Regions from separate parts of the Bradyrhizobium sp. F1.13.3 genome, predicted to be linked through region 2. Evidence: riboswitches for the same ligand, from Rfam matches in the RefSeq annotation. Region 2 holds a riboswitch; the other holds the start of a gene.
What was found. A riboswitch is a leader RNA that binds a small molecule or an ion and turns the genes downstream of it on or off. The one in region 2 is predicted to bind S-adenosylmethionine.
Positions count from the first base shown of each region.

Region 1: linked by a shared signal. The riboswitch ahead of metX (homoserine O-acetyltransferase MetX) and the one ahead of ABIB66_RS06330 (O-succinylhomoserine sulfhydrylase) in region 2 are both predicted to bind S-adenosylmethionine.

Region 1 covers NZ_JBEPRI010000009.1:20,830-32,264, forward strand. Annotated here, with positions in the region: partial or broken gene ABIB66_RS23545 (alpha/beta fold hydrolase) at 1-223, shown strand, start outside; gene metW (methionine biosynthesis protein MetW) at 248-910, opposite strand; gene metX (homoserine O-acetyltransferase MetX) at 926-2,128, opposite strand; SAM riboswitch at 2,219-2,298, opposite strand; gene ABIB66_RS23560 (chorismate mutase) at 2,502-3,350, shown strand; gene hisC (histidinol-phosphate transaminase) at 3,383-4,477, shown strand; gene ABIB66_RS23570 (prephenate/arogenate dehydrogenase family protein) at 4,474-5,409, shown strand; gene ABIB66_RS23575 (DUF2125 domain-containing protein) at 5,518-6,702, opposite strand; gene ABIB66_RS23580 (gamma-glutamylcyclotransferase) at 6,813-7,424, shown strand; gene ABIB66_RS23585 (lysophospholipid acyltransferase family protein) at 7,421-8,194, opposite strand; gene ABIB66_RS23590 (YdcF family protein) at 8,217-8,921, opposite strand; gene ABIB66_RS23595 (cell division protein FtsX) at 8,995-9,963, opposite strand; gene ftsE (cell division ATP-binding protein FtsE) at 9,956-10,615, opposite strand; gene ABIB66_RS23605 (MJ0042-type zinc finger domain-containing protein) at 10,807-11,435, shown strand, end outside.
Region 2 covers NZ_JBEPRI010000002.1:300,916-312,350, forward strand. Annotated here, with positions in the region: gene ABIB66_RS06300 (TnsB C-terminal domain-containing protein) at 1-114, opposite strand, end outside; gene ABIB66_RS06305 (TnsA endonuclease N-terminal domain-containing protein) at 124-852, opposite strand; gene ABIB66_RS06310 (nucleotidyltransferase family protein) at 1,359-2,288, opposite strand; gene ABIB66_RS06315 (hypothetical protein) at 2,450-2,656, shown strand; gene ABIB66_RS06320 (hypothetical protein) at 2,755-3,858, opposite strand; gene ABIB66_RS06325 (2'-deoxycytidine 5'-triphosphate deaminase) at 4,088-5,194, opposite strand; SAM riboswitch at 5,305-5,384, shown strand; gene ABIB66_RS06330 (O-succinylhomoserine sulfhydrylase) at 5,455-6,651, shown strand; gene ABIB66_RS06335 (SGNH/GDSL hydrolase family protein) at 6,796-7,788, opposite strand; gene ABIB66_RS06340 (SGNH/GDSL hydrolase family protein) at 7,801-8,580, opposite strand; gene ABIB66_RS06345 (OpgC domain-containing protein) at 8,580-9,845, opposite strand; gene apaG (Co2+/Mg2+ efflux facilitator ApaG/CorD) at 10,039-10,443, shown strand; gene ABIB66_RS06355 (Hsp33 family molecular chaperone) at 10,584-11,435, opposite strand, start outside.

The sequences.
Region 1 (11,435 bases), on a different contig from region 2:
GGCACTCATCATCTGCGGCGACGAGGACGATCCGTGCGTGGGCGCAAGCCTGTTCCTGAAGAAGCATCTGCCTGCGGCGGGGCTCGCCATGTTTCCGAAGTCCGGCCACGTGCTCAATCTCGAAGAGCCCGCCCTGTTCAACGAAACGGTGGAACGGTTCGTCACGCTGGTGGAAGCGGGAAGATGGCCGGTACGCGATCCGAGATCGCTGGCGGCGCATTAGCGCTACGCTCGCAATGACGAAAAACTACTTCCTGCCGCCCCGCGTCAGCAGAAACACGCCCTGCTCGCCGAACAGATTCCACACCCACCAGGGCATCCGCAGCCGCAGCGGGCGGCCGTAGAGGTCGAGCGCCTCGGCACGTTCCATCTTGACGTCGATCGCGTCGCAGAGTTCGACGAAGTCCTTGATGGTACAGAAATGGATGTTGGCGGTGTCATACCAGCTTGCCGGCAGATTCTCCGTGCGCGGCATGTGGCCGCCGATCAGGAGCTGGAGCCGCATCTTCCAGAAGCCGAAATTCGGGAACGACACGATGGCGCGGCGGCCGATGCGCAGCAAATTCTCCAGCACCACTTTCGGCTGCCGCGTCGCCTGCAAGGTTTGCGACAGGATCACGTAGTCGAAGGCGTCATCCGGATAATTCACGAGGTCGGTGTCGGCATCGCCCTGCACCACCGCCAGACCCTTGGCGACGCAGCGGTTGACGCCCTCGCGCGACAGCTCGATGCCGCGGCCGTCGACGCCGCGGGTTTCCAGCAGTTGGAGCAGGTCGCCCTCGCCGCAGCCGACGTCGAGCACCTTCGAGCCCGGCTTGACCATCTCGGCGACCAGCACATGGTCGGCGCGAAAATCACCGGGCCGCCCGGTCGCAACGCCGCCCAGCGGCAACGCTTCCTGTACAGACATGCCTAGCCGTCCTTGTTAAGCATTCTTGGCGGCAAGCCCGCGCGCCTTGCCTGCCGACTGCAGGAAGGCACGGGCGATGTCGAAGAACTCGGGCACGTCGAGCAGGAACGCGTCGTGACCGCGATCGGTCTCGATCTCGGCGAACGACACCCGCGCACTCGACGCATTCAGCGCGTGCACCAGCGCGCGCGATTCCGAGGTCGGGAACAGCCAGTCGCTGGTGAAGGAGACCACGCAGAAGCGGGTCTGGATTCCCGCGAACGCCTTCGCCAGCACGCCGCCATGGTCGCCGGCAATGTCGAAATAGTCCATCGCGCGGGTCAGATAGAGATAGGAGTTCGCGTCGAAGCGCTCGACGAAGGACGAGCCCTGGTAGCGCAGATAGGACTCGACCTGGAAGTCGGCGTCGAACGAGAAGGTCGGCAGCTCGCGGTCCTGCATGCGCCGTCCGAATTTTCGATGCAGCGCGGCGTCCGAGAGATAGGTAATGTGCGCCGCCATCCGGGCGACAGCGAGCCCGCGATGCGGATGGATACCGTGATCGGCATAGCCGCCATGGTGCCAATCGGGATCGGCCATCACCGCCTGGCGGCCAAGCTCGTGGAACGCGATGTTCTGTGCCGAGTGTCGTGTCGAGCAGGCGATCGCCAGCGCGGAGAACACGCGGCTCGGATACGCCGCAGTCCATTGCAGCACTTGCATGCCGCCCATCGAGCCGCCGACGACCGCGAACAGCGTGTCGATGCCGAGCCGGTCGATCAGCATCGCCTGCGCGCGCACCATGTCGGGGATGGTGATGACGGGGAAATCGAGACCCCAAACCTTGCCGGTCGCGGGATTGATCGATGCCGGACCGGTCGAGCCCATGCAGCCGCCGATCACGTTGGAGCAGATGATAAAATACTCGCGGGGATCGAGCGGTCGACCGGGGCCGACCAGGGTCTCCCACCAGCCGGGCTTGCCGGTGACAGGGTGCACATTGGCGACGTGCTGGTCGCCGGTCAGCGCATGGCAGATCAGGATCGCGTTGGAGCGATCGGCATTCAGCTCACCGTAAGTCTGGTAAGCGATCTGGAACGGGCTGAGATCGACACCGCAATCCAGCCGAAGCGGCTGCTCCGTGCCGAACTGCGCGACCTGCGAGCTCGGATGATCCACCTCGTGCGACCGCTCGTCGGCGGTGATCGCGGGACTCGGAATTGACTGGACGCCAACCATCTGACCATCGACCTCGTTTGCGATCGTCGTGGTGACCGCATTGACATCAGGCCATGAAAAACCCGGCCTGAACGATAGGTTCGGCCGGGATCGAAAGGGTCCCCGGCCTGTTTAGCGAGTTTTTTAACGTGGCTGCAAGCCGGCCGGCTCAAATGACCACGGAACGGCTAAAAACTACCGTCTTGGACGGTTTTCGTCAAGTCGCGGCCCGGATCGACCAAATTCGCCTGTCGCGCCGCGGGCGGAACGGCCCCGATTTGCCTTTGCATTTCTCTTTGCTTTCGCAGCCCCGACTGCCTAATCAGGCATTCATCGCAGCGGTGACGGCTCGCCTGATCCGTATTGGAACGCCTCTCAACAGCACCTCACAGACATGTCCCAACGTCCGCCCGCGCCACCATCGCTCCAGGAATTGCGCAAGGAGATCGACGCGATCGACGAGGGCATGCATCGCCTGCTGATGCAGCGCGGCGACATCATCGACCGCCTGATCCAGGTGAAGCAGACCCAGGAGGTCGGCTCGGCGTTTCGGCCTGCGCGTGAGGCCGCCATGATGCGCGACCTCGTCCAGCGCCATCGCGGTATCCTGCCGCTCGACACCGTCGAGAGCATCTGGCGCGTCATCATCGCGACGTTCACTTACGTCCAGGCGCCGTTCTCCGTGCATGCCGATGTTTCGGCAAGCGAGCCGGCCATGCGCGATTCCGCGCGATTCCATTTCGGCTTCACCGTGCCTTACGTCGCGCATTTCAGCGCGCAGGCGGCGGTCGAGGCCGTCGCGAAGTCCAAGGGCGATCTGGCGCTGGTCTCGGCGACCTCGAGCCGCACGCCGTGGTGGCTGTCGCTGGAAGAAGCCGGCGCGCCAAAAATCATCGCGCGGCTGCCCTTCGTCGAGCGCGCCGACCATCCGGCGGCGTTGCCCGTGTTCGCAGTCTCGCGCGTCGCCGACAGCGCGCTGGTGACGGAGGTCGAGACCTTCAGCGTGCGCGTGTCGGGGTGGAACGCCGAGGTCGCGCGCGCCCTGTCACCGCTCGCCGAGATCGTGGCCGTGCCCGATACCGCCTTCGACGGCGCCGCGCTGCTGGTCTCGGTCACCGCGACGAGCAGCCTCGACAAAATCAAGGCTGCCCTGATCGAGGCGGGGGCCTCGGTGCGCTCCACGGCCCTCGTCGGCAGCCACGCAACGCGCTATACGGTGCCCCCGACCGGGTCGAAATCGTAAGTCGCGAACCGCCTGCCATTCCGGAGTTGAAGATGTCCCGCCCTGTGCCGAATCCCGGCATTCTCGATATTGCGCCCTACACGCCCGGCAAGACTCCGGTGGCAGAGCCCGGCCGCAAGGTTTTCAAGCTCTCGGCCAACGAGACGCCGTTCGGGCCCTCGCCGAAGGCGATCGAGGCGTTCAAGCACGTTGCGGATCATCTGGAAGACTATCCGGAAGGAACCTCGCGCGTGCTGCGCGAAGCGATCGGGCGCACCTTCGGGCTCGATCCCAACCGCATCATCTGCGGCGCCGGCTCGGACGAGATCCTCAATCTGCTCGCCCACACCTATCTCAGCCACGGCGACGAGGCGATCTCGACCACGCACGGCTTCTTGGTCTACCCGATCGCAACCATGGCGGTCGGCGCGAAGAATGTCGTCGCGGCCGAGAAGAACCTCACCTGCGATGTCGACGCCATCCTCAAGGCGGTGACGCCGAAGACAAAGCTGGTCTGGCTCGCCAATCCCAACAATCCGACCGGCACCTATGTGCCGTTCGATGAGGTCAAGCGCCTGCGCGCCGGCCTGCCCTCGCACGTGCTGCTGGTGCTGGACGCAGCCTATTGCGACTACGTCTCGCGTAACGATTACGAGATGGGGATCGAGCTGGTGGCGACGACCGAGAACACGGTCGTGACCCACACCTTCTCCAAGATCCATGGTCTCGCGGCGCTGCGCATCGGCTGGATGTTCGGCCCCGAGCACATCATCGACGCGGTCAACCGCATCCGCGGTCCCTTCAACGTGTCGACGCCGGCGATGTACGCTGCCGTTGCCGCGATCGAGGACACCGCACACCAGGCCATGTCGAAGCAGTTCACCGAAACCTGGCGCAACTGGCTCGCCGAGGAGATCGGCAAGCTCGGGCTGACGGTGACGCCGAGCGTTGCCAATTTCGTGCTGATCCACTTCCCGACCGAGGGCAAGACCTCGGATGCAGCCGACGCCTTCCTCACCAAGCGCGGGCTGGTGCTGCGCGGGTTAAAGAACTACGGACTGCCGCATTCGCTGCGCATGACCATCGGCACCGAGGAGGCCAACCGCCTCGTCGTCGAGGGCCTGCGCGACTTCATGGCCGGACGATGAGCGCGACCGCGCACTTCCAGCGCGTCGCGCTGATCGGCTTCGGCCTGATCGGCGGCTCGATCGCGCGCGCTGCGAAGCTCCAGGGCTTGGCTGGCGAGATCGTCACCACCGCGCGCTCGGAGAAGACGCGCGCACGCGTGATGGAGCTCGGCATCGTCGATCAGGTCGTGGGGACAAATGCGGAAGCCGTGAAGGACGCCGATCTCGTCATCCTCTGCATTCCCGTCGGCGCCTGCGGGCCGGTGGCGCAGGAGATCGCCGCGCACCTCAAGCCTGGCGCGATCATCTCCGACGTCGGCTCGGTCAAGGGCGCCATCGTCAGGGATATGGCGCCGCATCTGCCGAATGGCATCCATTTCGTGCCGGCGCATCCCGTCGCGGGCACCGAGCATTCGGGCCCCGATTCCGGCTTCGCCGAGCTCTTCATCAACCGCTGGTGCATCCTCACCCCGCCAGAGGGCGTTGATGCAGCTGCCACCGACCGCCTGCGCGCGTTCTGGGCGGCGATGGGCGCCAAGGTCGAGATCATGACGCCGGATCATCATGATCTCGTGCTCGCGATCACCAGCCATCTGCCGCATCTGATCGCCTACACCATCGTCGGCACCGCCGACGAGCTGGCGCAGGTGACGGAATCGGAAGTCATCAAATTCTCCGCCGGCGGCTTTCGCGATTTCACGCGCATCGCCGCCTCCGATCCGACGATGTGGCGCGACGTCTTCCTCGCCAACAAGGAAGCCGTGCTGGAGATGCTCGGCACCTTTACCGAGGATCTGGCAAAGCTCACCCGCGCAATCCGCCGCGGCGACGGCGAGGCGCTGTTCGACCACTTCACCCGCACCCGCGCCATCCGCCGCGGCATCGTCGAAATCGGCCAGGACTCTGCCGCGCCCGACTTCGGCCGGCCGCATGCGGCGCTGAAGAAGCCGTAGCCACCCCTCTCACCTCCGTCATTGCGAGGAGCGCAGCGACGAAGCAATCCAGACTGTCTCCGAAGAGAAAGTCTGGATTGCTTCGCTTCGCTCGCAATGACGGAGCAATCAATACAGCGGCGGGATCTGGCCGACCTTGACCGGGCCGAGCAGCACATTGCCGTCGACGAACTTCAGCGGGAAGCTGCGGGCCTTCTTGCCTTCCAGCGTGCTCTCGGTTCCGATCGAATTGATGCCGGCGGCAACGCCGGCATTGGCGTTCTGCTTGATGACCTTGCTGAGGCCGGGAACGGCGCGGTCGAGCGCGCCGAACAGATTGTTGAGGTCCTGCGACTTCACGCCGGGCGCGACGCGATCGAGGGTTGCCTGCGGCACTCCCTCCTCCAGCATCTTCTCGATGCCGAGCGCGGGGATCACGCGCTCGAGCCCCGTCACCGTCATCTGCAACTCGCCGTCGAGACGGCCGTTAGCCGAGAGCCCGAGCGTGCCGGCCGCGACAGCAATCATCTCGCCCTGCTGGATGCGGGACTGCACGATCTCGATATGGCCGCCGGCGGCCTGGATCTCGCGGAAGCGCTGCGGCCACGGCTTTGGCGTGAGGTCGGACAGTCCGGTGATCTTCGCCCGCGTGTCGGCCTCGAACGGCTCGGCGAGCAGCGGATGTACGCCCTGGATGCTGCCCTGCGCGATCTGGAGCACGGTCTCGATCACGGGATGATCGGACGGCGATCCATCCGCAAGGCGTCCATGCAGCTCGACCTGTTTCGCGCGCGCGAGCGGCACCTGCACGCTGCCGTCAACACGATTGACGGTGGGCTCCTCGAACACGATGGAGGCGCGCTCCGGCACGGCGGGCAAGCCGACCACGCTGCTGCGACCCTTGCTCCAGTTCACGACGAAGGTGTTTTGCGTGACGCCGTCAGTGAGCGTCGCGGGTGCGGTGAATTCGGCGATGACGCGCTTGGGATCATAGACCTGGGCGAGGACCAGGATGTTGTCGAGCTTCGCCGTGAACGGCGTCTTGCTGGCGTTCTGCGACACCAGGGCGACGCTGGCGCCGGAACACTGGACCTCGAAGCGGAAGGGGAAGCCCGCGATTGAGCGCTTGGCGCAATCATAGATACGGCCGGATTTGGCCTCCTGCGCGCGCCAGGCATCGGCGGCGATTTCGGCCTGCGACGCCGCATAGAACCAGAAGCCGCTCCACGCCACCGCGAGGATCAGGAGGATGACAGGGGCGATGAAAAGGCCCCAACGGGAGCGCCGGCCTGCGGCAACGGTCATATCGGACATGCGGCGACCCTTTGACCCCTGATTTTGTCAAATGTAAGCGAGCTTGGCTTGCTCCGAAAGGCGGAGAATTCGCTTCGTTTGGGGGCGCGGTTCTGGTAGCCGTGCCCGAAATGTCGGAAATCACCCTCCCCTCCGTCACCACTGCCAAGGGCGACCTCTGGGTGTTCGGCTACGGCTCGCTGATGTGGCGGCCGGGCTTCGAATTCGAGGAGCGCGTCCCGGCGCGGCTGGTCGGCGAGCATCGCGCGCTCTGTGTCTATTCCTTCGTGCACCGTGGCACGCCGGAGAAGCCGGGTCTGGTGCTCGGCCTCGACCGCGGCGGCGCCTGCCGCGGCATCGCCTTCCGCGTCGCCGAAAAGAACCGCGCCGACGTCGTCGGCTATTTGCGCGCGCGCGAGCAGGTGACGTCGGTCTATCGCGAAGTCATGCGCTCGGTGTGGCTGGAGAACGACGCACGGCAGCGCGTCTCCGCGCTCGCCTATGTCGTCGACCGCGGCCATGTGCAATATGCGGGCCGGCTGTCGCTCGCCGACCAGCATCGCCACGTGCTCCAGGGCCACGGCCAGTCCGGCGCCAACCGCGACTACGTGACCGCGACGGTGAAGGCGATCGAGGCCGAAGGTTTTCGCGACGCGCCGCTGCATCAGCTCGCCACGATGCTGCATGGTGATGCGCATTCTCAGCACGCGCCGGCTCCAGTGGACGATCGGGAAAACCGCTAGCTCTCGGACGGCGCATAGCTCGGCGCCGAGCCGATCAGCTGCTCCTGCTCCCTGCGGCCCGCTTCGACGAGGCGGCCGGTCGCGTCTTCGATCGCCGTTTGCACACGGGAGAGAAACTCGTCCTTGGGCAAGCCTGGCGGCAGCGGATCGAGGAATTCCACCACCAGCGTGCCGGGATAGCGCATGAAGGTGCGGCGCGGCCAGAACAGGCCGGAATTGAGCGCGATCGGCAGGCACTGCGCACCGCAGGACGAATAGATCTGCGCGAAGCCGCTCTTGTAGTCCGGTGGCGCGCCCGGGGCACGGCGCGTGCCTTCGGGAAAGATCACGAGCTGCCCGCCGCTGCGCACCGCCTCACGGGCCCGCCGCGTCATGTCCAGCAGCGCCTTGACGCCGGCGTTGCGGTCGATCGCGATCATCCCGGTCTTGACCAGGAACTGACCGAACACCGGGATCTGCATGAGCTGACGCTTGAGGATGAAAATCGGACGGTCGAAAAAACCCGGCAGGACGAACGTCTCCCAGAACGACTGGTGCTTCGCCACGACGACCAATGGCCCCGTCGGAATCTTTTCGAGGCCGCGGAATTCCACCTTGATGTTGCAGACCGCCCGCATCAGAAACAGCGTCGCCTTTGCCCACCATTGCGCGACCGTGAGCATGGCGCGCGGCGGCAATGCGAAGGTCGGCAGCGCCACGATCGCGAGGCACACCAGCACGGTGTAGAACAGCACGTTGAACACGAGCGATCGCAGGAAAATCAAGAACATCGATGATCCGATCAATTGCCGATCAGTTGGCCTGTGCGGTGGCGGGCCGCTTCGGTTGAAGCCCGGGAGGCTGCTCCGACATCTCGGGCGAAAGGTCAATCCTGAAATCCTCCAGCCGCACCCTGAGCTCGGCCGCGATGTACTTGACATATTCCGACAGCAGCAGCCGCAAGGTGGACGCCGAGGTCCACCACGGCTCCTCGCGCCATTTGTCGCCGACCACCACGAATGGGATCAGTGTCGTCTCCGGCATCGCATGCGAGAATTCCACCAGCGCGCGCGGCATGTGATAGTTCGAGGTGACGACGATCAGCGATTTGAAGCCGCGCCCCGCGGCCCAGCGCCGCGCTTCCGCGGCATTGCCGCGGGTCGAGACCGCGGTGCGGTCGAGATCGACGCAGCAACGCATGAAGGACTGGTTCTCCGGCAACGTCCGGGAGATGTCGCTCGCCGTCGAGGTCGGGTGCACGCCGGAGATCAGGAGCCTCCTGCCGTAGCCGGCAGCGAGCAGCTCCATCGCATCCGACACCCGCGATGAGCCGCCGGTCAGCACCACGATGCCGTCCGCCCTGCGGTCCGGCGCGATCTCGGCGCCGCGCAATTGCGACAGAAACGCAATGAAGCCCGCCGCGGCGCCGACGAAAGCGAGCGCAATCGTCGAGATCACGGCCGCGCGCAGCCAGCCGCGCGGCAGTTTCGGCGATCGATCGTCGGTCGGCGCGGTCATGCGATGTCGGTGATCCCTTCCCAGAGGCGATTTTAGGACGTTTTGAGGCGAAGTGGAGTCCGGTCTGTCGGCCTCAATCGACATCATTCAGCGTCGCGAACAGCGTCTGGCGCGAGGCGACTGCGGTGATGGCGCCGATCAGCACGGCCTGCACCGCAAGCACGATGTAGCCGGACGGCCGCAGCGAGAAGGTGCCGAGCAGCGCGGCGAACTGGTCGCCGACGGGGGTGCCGGAAAACCAGCCTGCAATCGACTCGGAGAAGCCGAACACCAGCATGGCGGCGCCGCCGCCGATCACGCCGCCCTCCAGCCCCAGCCTGAGGAAATGACGCAGGAAGCGGTTGGCAATGTAGCGGTCGCCGGCGCCGACGAAATGCAGCACCTCGACGATCGGACGGTTCGCCGCCATGGCACCCCGGGTCGCGAACGACACCGAGATGATGGTGGCGACGATGACGAGCGCGAGGATGCCGAGGCCGGCGAGCACGGTGGCGTTGGTCATCGAGCGCATGCGCTCGATCCATGCGCGGTGATCGTCGACGCTGGCGCTTGGCGCCACCTGGGTCACGCGGGCGCGCAAGGCGACGAGATCGAGCGCCGTGCCGGGCTGCACGCGCGCGATGATCATGCGCGGCACCGGCAGATCGTCCATCGACAGGCCGGTGCCGAGCCAGGGCTCGAGCAGCTTGCCGCTCTCGTCCTTGGTGAACGGCTTGACCTCGACGATGCCGGCTTGCGCGCGCATGGCCTCGGTTACCGCCGCGGTGTCGCGTTCGAGATCGCGGCCCGCCTGCGGGCGGACCTGGATGGTGATCTCGCTCGCGACGTCCGACTGCCATTCGGCGGCGGAGGCGCTGACCAGCAGCACCGTGCCGGTCGTCATCGAAGCCAGGAAGGTCATGATGGCAACGACGGCGACCAGCGCGCGGCCATGGATCGAGGCGCGCGGCACGATCGGCGACATGTTGCGCGCCCGGGCCGGAAGCGGCGGCCCCTCCTGTCCGAGATCGACCAGCACGCCGCGTTCGTCGGGCCTACTCATAGACGTGCAGCCGTCCCTGGTGCAGCACGAAGCGTCGCGCCTCGTACTGGTCCATCAGGGCGATATCGTGGGTGGCGATGATGACGGCCGTGCCTGACTTGTTGAGCTCGATGAACAGCCGCAGCAGGCGGCGACCGAGCGTCGGATCGACGCTGCCGGTCGGCTCGTCGGCCAGCAGCAGCTGCGGCCGCGAGATCACGGCGCGGGCGATCGCCGCGCGCTGCTTTTCGCCGCCGGACAGGATCGGCGGCAGCGCGTCCATGCGCTCGCCGAGCCCGACCCATTTCAGGAGGTCGATGACCTCCTTGCGGTAGCTCGATTCGCTGCGGCCCATGACGCGGAACGGCAGCGCGACGTTCTCATAGGTGGTCATGTGGTCGAGCAGACGGAAATCCTGGAGCACGATGCCGATGCGCTTGCGCAAGTTTGCGATCTCGTCCTTGCCGAGCTGCGAGATGTCGTGACCGAACAAATTGACGAGGCCCCGCGTCGGGCGATGCGACAGGAACAACAGGCGCAGCAACGAGGTCTTGCCGGCGCCGGACGGGCCGGTGAGAAACTGGAAGGAATGCGCCGGGATCTGGAAGTTGAGGTCGCGCAAGACCTCGGGCCCCAGGCCGTAACGCAATCCGACATTTTCGAACCGAACCAAGCTCAGCTCCGTTCGAGAGAGGCCGCGGGCCGCACGGCTGTGCTCCGCCACACGCGATCAGCGGGTTTTGCGGCCGTTATGGTTTCCGGTTCGTTAACGGTCGTCCTGTAGCATAATTGGTAGCATCTTTCCCCCTCGGTTCTCCGCGACCGTGTCACCGTCAAGACTTGTCCATGCATCAAGGCTCGCCCATGCATATCGTCTGCCCTCATTGTACGACATCCTATGCCATCAAGCCCGCGAGCCTTGGGGCGAACGGCCGGACCGTGCGCTGTTCCCGCTGCAAGGAAACCTGGGTCGCCCATGCCGAGGATGCCATCGAGGAGGCATCTGTCCCGGCTATGGCTGCGGCCAGCCGGGCCGACGACCAGTCCGATCTCGCCGAGCAGTGGAACTCATATGCCCAAGGCGACGGCGCCACTGAGGCGCCTGTCGTTGACAGCCCCTCGATCGCCAGCGACTGGCCGGACCAGGAAGCCGGGGACACCGAGGACGAATGGTCCGCGGCCGCCCGGTCCGCCGAGGAGGAAGTCGTCGGCGAACAGCACCAGTCCTGGTTCCGCGGCCTGTTCGGCCGCCGCCGCGGCGCGCGGGTGCGCCGTCCGGTCGCCACGGCTGCCCCGCGAAAATCCCATTTTGGCCTGCCAACCGCCTGCGCCGCCATGGGCGCGCTGGTGCTGGCGCTGGTGATCTGGCGCGGCGACATGGTGCGGCTGCTGCCGCAGACGGCCGCCTTCTACAGGATGGTCGGCCTCGAAGTTAACCTGCGCGCACTGGCCTTCAAGGACGTCAAGCTCTCCAGCGAGACCGTGGACGGTAA
Region 2 (11,435 bases):
GATGGTGTATTCGACGCCGTCGATGACCATGCGGTCGTGACGGCCGAAACGCAGCCGGACGCCGCCGCGGGGGCGGGGAGCAGGTGCCGGAGGATCGATGCGAAGCTTGGCCATGTTACTTCCTCAGATCTTGTCGCTGGGGCGGCACACGACCGCCTTGGAGACCATGCGGCCGTGGCGGACGAGACGCAGCTTGCCGGCGGCGACCGCACGGGCGGCGGCGCGATAGCCGAAACCGCGGCGGCCGCTGGCCTTGGCCAGCGCACCGAGGGTGGTCGAGCCGTGCAGGCCGGAGATCAGGCGTGCGATGATCGCGTCGTCGTCGGGGTAGGGCTTGCGGCGGACGGTATGGATCAGGCGCGCGTTGAAGCGGTCTTCGTCCGTCAGCTTCTCTTCGGTGACGAGATTCACGTGGGTGGCGACCTTCGGCGAGATCTGCCGGCGGATGAAGCCGTGAATCTCCTCGACGCGCGACGCTTCGACCTTGTCCTTCGGCTTCACGGAGTGCGCCATGCGCGAGCCGTCGATGTGGATCGACATGAAGTCGAAGGTGAAGCGGTGGCGGACCCCGTCCGCATCGACGTAGGAGACCTGCGGATACTGGTCGATGACGTCGACGACGTCGGGCCGCGCCAGGAGCGACAGCGCCGCGTCCAGCTCGAGGTTCGATTCGTAGGCGGTGGCGTTGCCGTTCGCCTGGAAGCCGCCCCTGGACGACCCCTTCGAGCGCAGCGAGATCTTGCGCTTGCCGCGGCTACGGCGGGGCGGGGTCCAGACCTTGATTGCGACCGGCGGCCGCAGGTTGGGGTTCGGCTTCAGATAGTCTTCGAGCGTCTTCCACGTCGTCGTCATGATCCTCGGCTTTCGGCAAAGCGATGCCGTTCGCCGGTTTGGGGCCGGCGTTAAGCATGCTCATGGTGGGGAGCCGACAGCCGGACATCCGGCGCAATGCCGCTTGCGAGAAGCGGACGATTGAGCGAAGATCAGATCGCCTTAGCGGGTGCGGTCTGGTCGACGCTTCGGCCAGTCGATTTGGGGGCGGTTCCGGTGCAAACGGGCCGCCCCTTTTCGTTGCGGGTTACGTGTCTGGGTCTGTTTTCCTCTCGTTCCCGATGCTCAGGTAAGCTGCGATCGTAGCGATCGGCAAGAAGATTCCTGTTTTTGCGCGCCGACCAAAATTAGTAGAAACCCTTGTGGCACAGTGGCTTCTGGACTCTTTTCCAAGGACTCGTCTGCCAACGATTTTCAGGAAACCAGCTGATTACAGGGGTCGGCGGATTTCGGGATTGCGGCAGACGAATCCTTGAAGAATTTCGTTAACCATTTTCGACATTCCCTGGGCCCCCACTGCGCAGCCGTCAGATTCTCGGCGGCATATCGGCCGGATCGAGACCGAGACCCGGAAACACCGCCTCCTGTTCAGGCTCGAATCCCCAGCGCGCCTGGACCATCGCGCCGGCGAATTCCGCCTTCGCAAGCCAGCGGTCGTCCTCCTGGGCCATGACGTGAGCCATCATGGCGAATGACTGCGGGGCGAAAGTCTTCAGCGCGACGGGCTGCCCGTCGCTCGCGAACGTGACGCCTCTGAATGGCGGCTCCCGAAGCGCCCGGGACAGCAGGTCCGCCTGGTCGCCATCGGCCGTACGATCGAGCAGGTAGCGCTCGGAAACCATGTCCAGTCCGACGCCATCGGGGGCCTGAACGGTCATGATGTCGTCACGCTGACGGACCCGGGCCTTGCCGCCCACGACCTCCTGGTAGACGTCCACTATGCCGTCGATCTCCACGGCTTCGACGGTGGGATCGAAAACGAACATCAGGCGGTCGTCGCGGACGAGATCGACCGGGGCGATCACGCGACTTTCGCGTTCGTAGGCCAAGAGCGACGCGCCGCAGAACAGGGTGATCGAGGCGTCGACCGAATTCAGCCAAAAAGCCCGCAAGACCTCTGCATTCCGGGTGGGAAGTCGCGTCAATCCGCGCGCCCGGGCCAGTCGCCCGCCAAGCGTGATGTCGTCCTTATGGGTCTGGATGGTCTCGCGGGCGGTCGCCCGCCGCCCCATGAATTCGGCGTAGATTGCCTCCGTCTCGGGGCTTCGGCGCCCCAGCGACGACCAGACCTTCTTGCCGGTCTCGGGATCCTGCCGGTAGCGGGTCAGATACTCGCGGCCCTTCGCGACCTTCCACTGCATGCCGCCGTCGAGATCGTACTTGTCCCGCAGGGATCGGCCATACTCGGGCCACACGTCAGCCAGGGTCTCCAAGAGATCCCTTTCAGCCGAATTCATGTGCCTAAGATCGACCATTATTGTCCGCTACGTTATAGTGCGCATTGAAATCTAGTAGAAACTTTCTTATGAGTCAACTGCGCACTATAACAATGTGCGCGATATTTTGCCCTGCGTCCCCTGATCGGCAATGATGGCAACTGCCGAATCAAGGATTTTCGATGCCGACCGAACCTAAAAAGAAGACTTCACGAAGCGGTCCGCGGCTCCCCGCCGGCACCAAACAGATGCTGGTGCTCATGGACGAAACGGTGATTAAGCAGGTGAAGATCGCCGCGATCGAGGACGGCACGAAGATGTCGAAGGCCGTCGAGACCGCGTGCCGAGAATGGCTGGCGAGGCGGGCCGCAGCCCCGAAAGCGGGCTGACCTTACCGCTGCCACCACAGCAATCCACGGCCCCGTACAGACCCGCGATTGGTACTTTCAGATCGGCAACGCCCTCGTCCGGGACCGATGGAGCATCGTCAGCGAGATGAAATGTAGGGCGTCGCTTCGAGCGTCACTGACGTCTGGCCGGCAGGGATGATGTCTATCATCATTCCTACCGGAGCAATCTGCATAGGTCGGTCACGCCTTACCGGCGGAGGTTGAACGCCCTCGGATGCTTCCAGCGAAAGTGTCCGCTTCATCTCTCCCTCTCTGAATGCCCAAGAATGCCTTTCGATCAGATGCTGGCCAGGCAAGAGCGACCGTACCATTCCCAACACGTCCAGTACCGACGATTCCTCGTTGTTTACATGACCATGTTCAGCAGGTTCAGACATATCCCGCTTGCTCTGAACAAGGTCGGTGTCCGACTCGCTGGGATCTGCGAATTTCTCATCGTCAGTCGCTTGTGCCATGCCACTTTCGATTTCTGCGCCTAATCCCAGCGCCTGCAGAGCGGGGATCAGCACCTGCTGGAGGCGCGTAATGGCAAGATGGTGGCATTGAAAAAACGGGATCATGCAGCGAAGGACGTTCTCCCTCCCGCCCGCGGCTTTCTCGATTTCGCGGTATTGCATCCACTTATCGCCCTGGGCGTTCCAGTGATACAAAAAGCCATAGCGAAAAAGCTCATCATGGTACGACCGGCGCATCCAGAAATTGCCGCCGAAGACAACGTTCCATAGGTTCACGACAGGCCATTTCGAAGTTTTGACGGCCTCTGCGAGCGCCTCCATTTTAGAAAGCTGCTCGGTCAGCCTTTCTGAATGATAGAGCGTCTCGATATCTGTCAGCCCTGCCAGGGTCGCCGGAACGTTGGCGAACATCGAGCGCGAGATCGAAATCACCTTTTCAAAATGACAAACATCCCGTTCGTAGATGATCGGACGTAGCCGCAGGGCAAACGACTCGAATGCCTCTTCGTTAACGTCAGGATGAGTAAACCAGGTTTCGGCGATTATCTCACGGCCCTCGACGCTGTACTTCGTGTTGATGGCGAACCGGACCCGGTCGATCGCTTGCGCGAAAGACCCCGCATTCAACCGCTTAGCGGCTAAGACAAACGCAACGAGCCGCTTCGCGGACTCGACGTCGGTCTCGATCTCGGCCGCACCGCCCGTGGTCTGTATTGTCGCCTTCACCGTCGTTTCCTCAAAAGTTTTGTAGCGATCGCATTTGGGTGTTCGGCGAATGCTTGTCAAACCTTTGGGGAGTCGAAAAAGGCTCGGTTTACCGGCCTTTTTCGACTCCGACATCGCGTAGCGGATAGACTATGCTCGCATTTGCGGTTGGCTTTGCCCTGATTTGCGGATCAACATGGGCTCCCTGCGGACAAACTATGCCAGCATTTACAGGAGGGTGAGGCTATCGCTACACCCGGAAATGCTTGCTCAGCTTCAGCCCCTGGGCCTGGTAATTCGAGCCGATACGCTGGCCGTACATGGCGTCGGGGCGAGCCAGCATCTTCTCGTAGACGAGGCGGCCGACGATCTGGCCGTGCTCGAGGATGAACGGCACCTCGCGCGAGCGCACTTCGAGCACGGCGCGCGAGCCCAGCCCGCCGGCACCGGCATAGCCGAAGCCGGGATCGAAGAATCCGGCATAATGCACGCGGAACTCGCCGACCAGCGGATCGAACGGCACCATCTCCGCGGCGTAATCGGGCGGCACCTGCACCGCCTCTTTCGACGCCAGGATATAGAACTCGCCGGGATCGAGGATCAGGCTGCCGTCGGGACGGGCCGAGATCGGCTCCCAGAACTCGTCGACGGAATAGCCGGCGCGACGATCGACGTCGATCACGCCGGTGTGGCGCTTGGCGCGATAGCCGACGAAGCCGCCGCTCTTCTCGCCGGAAAGGTCAACAGAGACGGCGACGCCGCCGGTGAGATCGGCATCGTCGATATCGACGAGACGCTCGGTCGCGTGCAACGCCTCAAGGTCGTCGATGTTGAGGATGGCGTCGCCGGTGCGGAAGCGCACCTGCGACAGGCGCGAGCCTTCGCTGACCAGCACCGGGAACGTCTTCGGGCTGATCTCGGCATAGAGCGGGCCGTGATAGCCGGCGCCGATCATGTCGAAGCGGCGGGTGCCATCGGCGATCACGCGGGTGAAGACGTCGAGCCGGCCGGTCGAGCTTTTCGGGTTGGCGGCCGCGACGATCTCCGGCGGCAGCGCGAGGCTTTCGAGCAGCGGCACGATGTAGACGCAGTTGGTCTCCAGCACTGCGCCGTCGGCGAGGCTGAACTCGTGCAGCTTCAACTCGTCGATGCGCTCGGCGACGGTGGCGCCGGGACCGGGCAGGAAGCTGGCGCGAACGCGATAGGCGATGTCGCCGAGGCGAAGGTCGAGGCTCGCCGGCTGGATCTGGCTCTCGACGAAATCGTATGCGGGCAGGATGAGACCGCCCTCCGCCATCGCCGCGATCATGCGGTCGGGCAGGATACCATTGGCGTCGGCGGCAACCGTGAACGTCAACCGGGGGTCCTCATAGGGGTCCAATTCATCCCGACACACGGGGAAATAATAGCGTTTTACGGCTATCCGATGGACGTCTTGACGGAAAGGGCATTGCGGAATATGAGCATGACTTATCCCGTGGTGATTTGAGCCGGCCGGCTTGCAGCCACGTTAAATAAGTCGCTAAACAGGCCGGGGACCTCTGTGATCCCGGCCCGTGGAGATATTCCAGGCCGGTTTTTTTGTGACCATTTCGATGGTCACGCAGAGGAGATCCTATGTCGAAGCCCCCGGCGCCCACCGCGCACTACCGTCCCGAAACCCGCCTGGTCCATTCCGGCACCCTGCGCTCGCAATATGGCGAGACCTCGGAGTCGCTGTTCCTGACCCAGGGCTACGTCTACAACAGCGCCGAGGAGTGCGAGGCGCGGTTCAAGGGCGAGGACCCCGGCTTCATCTATTCACGTTACTCCAATCCGACCATTGCGATGTTCGAGCGCCGCATGATCGAGCTCGAAGGTGCCGAAGCGGCACGTTCGGCCGCGACCGGCATGGCCGCGGTGACGACAGCGATCCTGGCGCCGCTCAAGGCCGGCGATCACGTCGTGGCCTCGCGCGCGCTGTTCGGCTCGTGTCTCTACGTCGTGCAGGATTTGCTGCCGCGCTACGGCATCGAGACCACGCTCGTCGACGGCCTCGATCTCGACCAGTGGCAGCGCGCCATGAAGCCGAACACCAAGACGTTCTTCCTGGAGAGCCCGACCAATCCGACGCTCGACGTGCTCGACATTCCCGGCATTGCCGAGATCGCACACAGCGGCGGCGCGCGGCTCGTCGTCGACAACGTGTTCGCCACCCCGATCTGGCAGAGCCCGCTCGCGCTCGGCGCCGACGTCGTGGTCTATTCGGCGACCAAGCACATTGACGGCCAGGGCCGCTGTCTCGGCGGCATCATCCTGTCCTCGGAAGCGTTCATCGCCGAGCACATCCATAATTTCATGCGCCAGACCGGCCCGTCCATCTCGCCATTCAACGCCTGGGTCCTGCTCAAGGGCCTGGAGACGCTCGCCGTGCGCGTGCGCGCGCAGACCGAGACGGCGGCGCGCATCGCGGACGTGCTGGCGAGCCATCCGAAGATTTCGCGGCTGGTGTTTCCCGGCCGCGCCGATCATCCGCAGGCTGCATTGGTGAAGAAGCAGATGCGCGGCGGCTCGACGCTGGTCGGTCTCGAGGTCAAGGGCGGCAAGCAGGCGGCGTTCCGCGTGCTCAACGAGCTCAAGCTGGCCAAGATCTCGAACAATCTCGGCGACGCCAAGAGCCTCGTCACGCATCCCGCGACCACGACGCATCAACGTTTGAAGCCAGAGGACCGTGCCGCGCTCGGCATCAGCGAGGGCTTCATCCGCTTCTCGGCGGGGCTGGAGCACGCGGATGATCTGATCGAGGATCTGACCGCCGCACTGGAGAAGGCGTGAATTATTGTCGTCCCGGCGAAGGTCGGGACCCATAACCACAGGAAGCAGTTTGGCGAAGACCCAGAGTTAAGGGGCGCGGCACGAACACCGCGCACCATTGATGGATCACGCGGTATGGGTCCCGGCCTTCGCCGGGACGACAAGTCACATCGGCCGGTACGTCCGCACGTCCCCGGGCACGTTGACGCCGAGCTTGATCTGGCCGACGGAGCGGATGATGTCGTCGCCGAGGAGCTGGGCGAAGCAGGCATAACCCCAATCGTTCATGTGCAGGCCATCGGCGATCACGAAGCTCTCGACCGGAATCGATTGCTTCTCGTGCCAGTCGCGCATCACCTCGAAGCGCGGGAAGATGCCGACGTGACGGAGCTCGGCGACCTTGCCGAGCAGCTTCACCATCTTGCCGGCGCTGTCCGCGCGCTGGTTGACGGCGGGCGAATATTGCGGATCGACGAGCACGACGTCAGTACCGCCGGCAGCCTGGATGCTGGCGATGCCGTCCTCCACGAGCTTGGCCGTCTCGCCGGGATCGAGATTGCGCAGCACGGCATTGGTGCCGACCTGCCAGATCACCAGATCCGGATGCACATCGATCACCTCTTTCTGGAGGCGCTTCATCATCTCGGGCGCGTCCTCGCCGCCGACGCCGGCATTGACGACGGTGATGTCCGCGGTCGGATAGTGCCGGTGCAGCTGTGCGGCAAGGCGATTGGGATAGTTGAACTCAGGCGAGCTCGCGCCGAATCCCGCGGTCGACGACGAGCCGAATGCGACGATGACGACGGGCTGGCCGGCGACGAGCTTGCCCGCGACGTGCGGCAGCGAGCCCATTGCCTTCGAGCCGCCCTTCGGCGACAGGCAGGGGACGCGGCTGAAAATGTCGCCGGCGGATTTCGCGACCTGCTTCACCTTGTCGATGGCGCGCGCCGTAATGCCACGCTGGTCGGGGGACGTCGCTGCGACGGTGGTCTGGGACGGCGAAGCGGGAGCCGGATTAGCCGACTGCTGCGGGGCCGGCGTTGCTTGCGCGGCCTGCGTCTGCGCGTGCGACTGCGAGGCCGGACTCAGCACCAGCAGCAGCGCTGCTGCGGGCACAGCCAGCCATGCCGTCAGGCAAAAAGGGCGGAGAGAACTCATTAACGCTAGACCTCAATTTTGCTGCTGGGCCGGCTCCAGATGGGCAGCGTCGATCACGAACTGTGCCAACGCCCGGCCAAGGCAATCATGGACCTGTTTCGCCAGCTCAGGCCCGCGCGACGGGCTGAACAGGTCGAACTGCCCCTGATCATTCCACTGCCGCATGATCGCGAAACGATCGAACAGCGGAATATCGTGCTCCTGCGCCACCACCCGCATATTGTCGAGGTATGGCGGCGCCGAGATCATGGTTTCGGTACGCGGACTGTACTGCAAATTCATCAAGACGACGTCAGCCCCTGCCTTTTGCAACGCAACAACCCCTTCGGTCACCGCGCCACGAAAATCGTCGGGATCAATGGCTCGGATAGCATCCACGGTCCCGGTCTGCCAGATGACCAAAGTAGGCGCTTTTGCTTCCATCAGCTTAACGAAGCTGGCGGCCGCCTCCTCCGCCGTTTTCTTGCTCTGTATTTCTACGGAGACGTGCACCGCCTCGGACGGCGGCAGCTTGTCCTTCAGAATGGCTTGCATCCGCGCGGGATAAGAGGCGTCCTCGGAAGCCGGAATCGTGGTCGAACGGCTGCCGATGACCAGGATTTCGAGCGGCTTGCCGGCCTTGATGGCATCGGCGACCTTGGGAAGCTGGCTTTCGCTGCTGAGCAGATAGGATGGCAATTCACAGGCTGCAGGCGCGGCTGAAGCAGCAGACGCAGCATCGCCCGCGCGCGCCGGAGGCGCGGCGAGACCACCGCACAGCAGGATCAGGCTCAGGAAAACCTTCGCCTTCATCAGCCCCCTCCCGCCATATCGGCGCTGCCGACGGCGCTTTTGGTTTTCGAACCGCTCTTATCAGCCACCCGCTTGTACCACGAAATCAGCCAGGCCATGGCCCACATGATCAGGATTCCGGAGAGACTAATTAGCGCATGCATGACCGGGCCGCCCGAGACCTCGGCCAGGATGAAATGGCCCGCAAAGGCGAGGAAGACGCCGAGACAGAATATCTCCAGGGAATGCGAGCCGCACAGGATCAGCGGCCGCAGCCAGGGCGATTTCAGGCCCGGCCAGTCCCGCGGCAGGACGCGCACGGTGAGCGCGGCCAGCGCCAGGAAATGCGTGAAGCGCAGCACGTCGAGGTCGGCCTTGTCGATCGGATACATCCACTGCTCGAGCCGCTTCGGCATGAAGTGGGAGAGCTGCGGCACATACCAGGTCAGCGTCACGTAGAATGCCGCGACCAGATAGGCGATCGCGATCCACATCGTCACCCGCGAAGCCAGAATGCGCGACATCCGGCGCGCCCCCCCGAGCGCGCACCATGCCCCGAACACGAACAGCAATTGCCAGGCGAAGGGATTGAAGGCCCAGAAGCCGTTCGGATAGGCCGACAGATAGAGGTCGTATTCCCAGGTCACCGCGTAGAGCGCGACCGAGAGACCGAGCGTCACATCGGGGCGCCATTTCATCAGCCACAGGATCAAGGGCAGCGCCAGCATCAGCACGATATAGAGCGGCAGCACGTCCATGTTGACGGGACGGAAGCGCAGCAGCAGCGCCTGCACGATCGTGACGTCGGGCTGCTTGAGGAAATCCATGATGCCCATCTCTTCGGTGTAGAGCGGGTTCTCGAACCTGGTCGCGACGTAGGAGATTTCGGCAAGGAAGATCGTGAACAGGAAGACGTGGGCGACATAGATCTGCCAGACGCGCCGCAGGATGCGCGCGGTGGCGACGACGATGCCGGACTCCAGCATCGCCCGACCGTAGACGAAGGCGGCGGTATAGCCGGAGATGAAGATGAAGATCTCGGTGGCGTCGCTGAAGCCGTAATTGCGGATCGTGAACCAGGTGAGAAGGCTCGGCGGCAAATGGTCGATGAAGATCAGCCACAGCGCGAGGCCGCGGAACAGGTCGAGCCGGAGCTCGCGCTCGCCGATGGCGGGCAGCGAAATGGCCGGCGCGGCCGCGCGCCGCTTCGTCCCCGCGGACTTGGCCTCCACAGGCTTAGCAGTTCCCGCGATCGTCGATCCCGTCACTTGGTCGGCAATGGTCATCGGGGGCCTAAAAACCCTTCCGCAAATCGCGACGTGGCAAGGAGTGTACCGGTCCGGCCGTCATCTCGCAAAGCGACCGGATCACATGCAAATACATTTGCAAGTACATTTGGACGTGTACTTCCCTGCGAATTCTGGCGGGACGATGTCGCTAAAGCCGCCTCCGGCGTTTGGTTCCCGGGCGGATTTCGGTATGATGGCAATCATGTACCGCGCCGTGACCCGCCAGATCGAAGTGACCGTCGAGCCGAACTTTGTTCCGGAGCAGTCGTCGGCCGACCGCTCCCGTTATTTCTGGGCCTACACCATCGTCATCACCAATTCCGGCGACGAGAGCGTGCAGCTCAAGACGCGGCACTGGATCATCACCGACGCCACCGGGCGGCAGCAGGAGGTGAAGGGCGAGGGCGTGGTCGGCGAGCAGCCGACGCTCGCCCCCGGCGAACGCTTCGAATACACCTCCGGCGTACCGCTCACGACCGCCTCGGGCTTCATGACCGGCCGCTACCAGATGGTCAGCGCAACCGGCGAGCGCTTCGAGATCGACGTGCCGACGTTCTCGCTGGACAGCCCGGACAACAAGCGGGTGTTGAATTAGCGCGGTGTCGTACGGTGTACGAGCGCCTGGCACGCGGCTTCCCCGAACCTCGTCATTGCGAACGCAGCGAAGCAATCCAGAGTCTTTCCTCGGAGAGATCCTGGATTGCTTCGCTCCGCTCGCAATGACGGAGGGGCAGCCTACGCGTCTTCCACGCCCGCCTCATCCGGTGTGAACTCGTACACCGACGAGCAGAACTCGCAGGTGACGACGACCTTGTCGTCCTTGACCATCGCGGCGCGGTCGTCGGGCGAAAAGCTCTTCAACATCGATGCGACCGCATCGCGCGAGCAGGAGCATTGCGCCTTCAAGGCCAGCGGATTGAACACGCGCACGCCGCGCTCATGAAAGAGACGGTAGAGCAGCCGCTCGCCGGACAGCTCGGGATCGATCAGCTCGACGTCTTCGACGGTTTCGATCAGCGAGCGCGCCTCGACCCAGGCATCGTCTTCAGCGACGGCATGCACTTCGACGCCTTCGGGCGCATCGCCGGGATGCAGATCGGCCTGCCGCGCGCGCTCGGGCGCCTTCGGCAGGAACTGCATCAGCATGCCGCCGGCACGCCAGCGATGCTTGCCGCCGTCGTTCGAACGCCACTCCTCGCCCACCGCGAGACGCACGCGGGTCGGGATCTGCTCGGAGCGCAGGAAATATTCGTGAGCGGCGTCTTCGAGGCTGCCGCCGTCGAGCGCGACCAGGCCCTGGTAGCGGCTCATGTCGGGGCCCTGGTCGATCGTCATGGCGAGATGACCGTGGCCCAGCAGCGCGCCGGAATCTTTTGCATCCCCGAGGCGCGCGGCGTCGTAGCGGGCATAGGCGCGCAGGCGATCCGGCGCCTGGTAGTCCACGACCAGGAACGACACCGGACCGTCGGTCTGGGCCTGGAGGATGAAGCGGCCCTCGAATTTCAGCGAGGAGCCGAGCAGCGTAGTCAGCACGATGGCCTCGCCGAGCAGCTTGCCGACCGGCGCGGGATAATCGTGCCTGGTCAG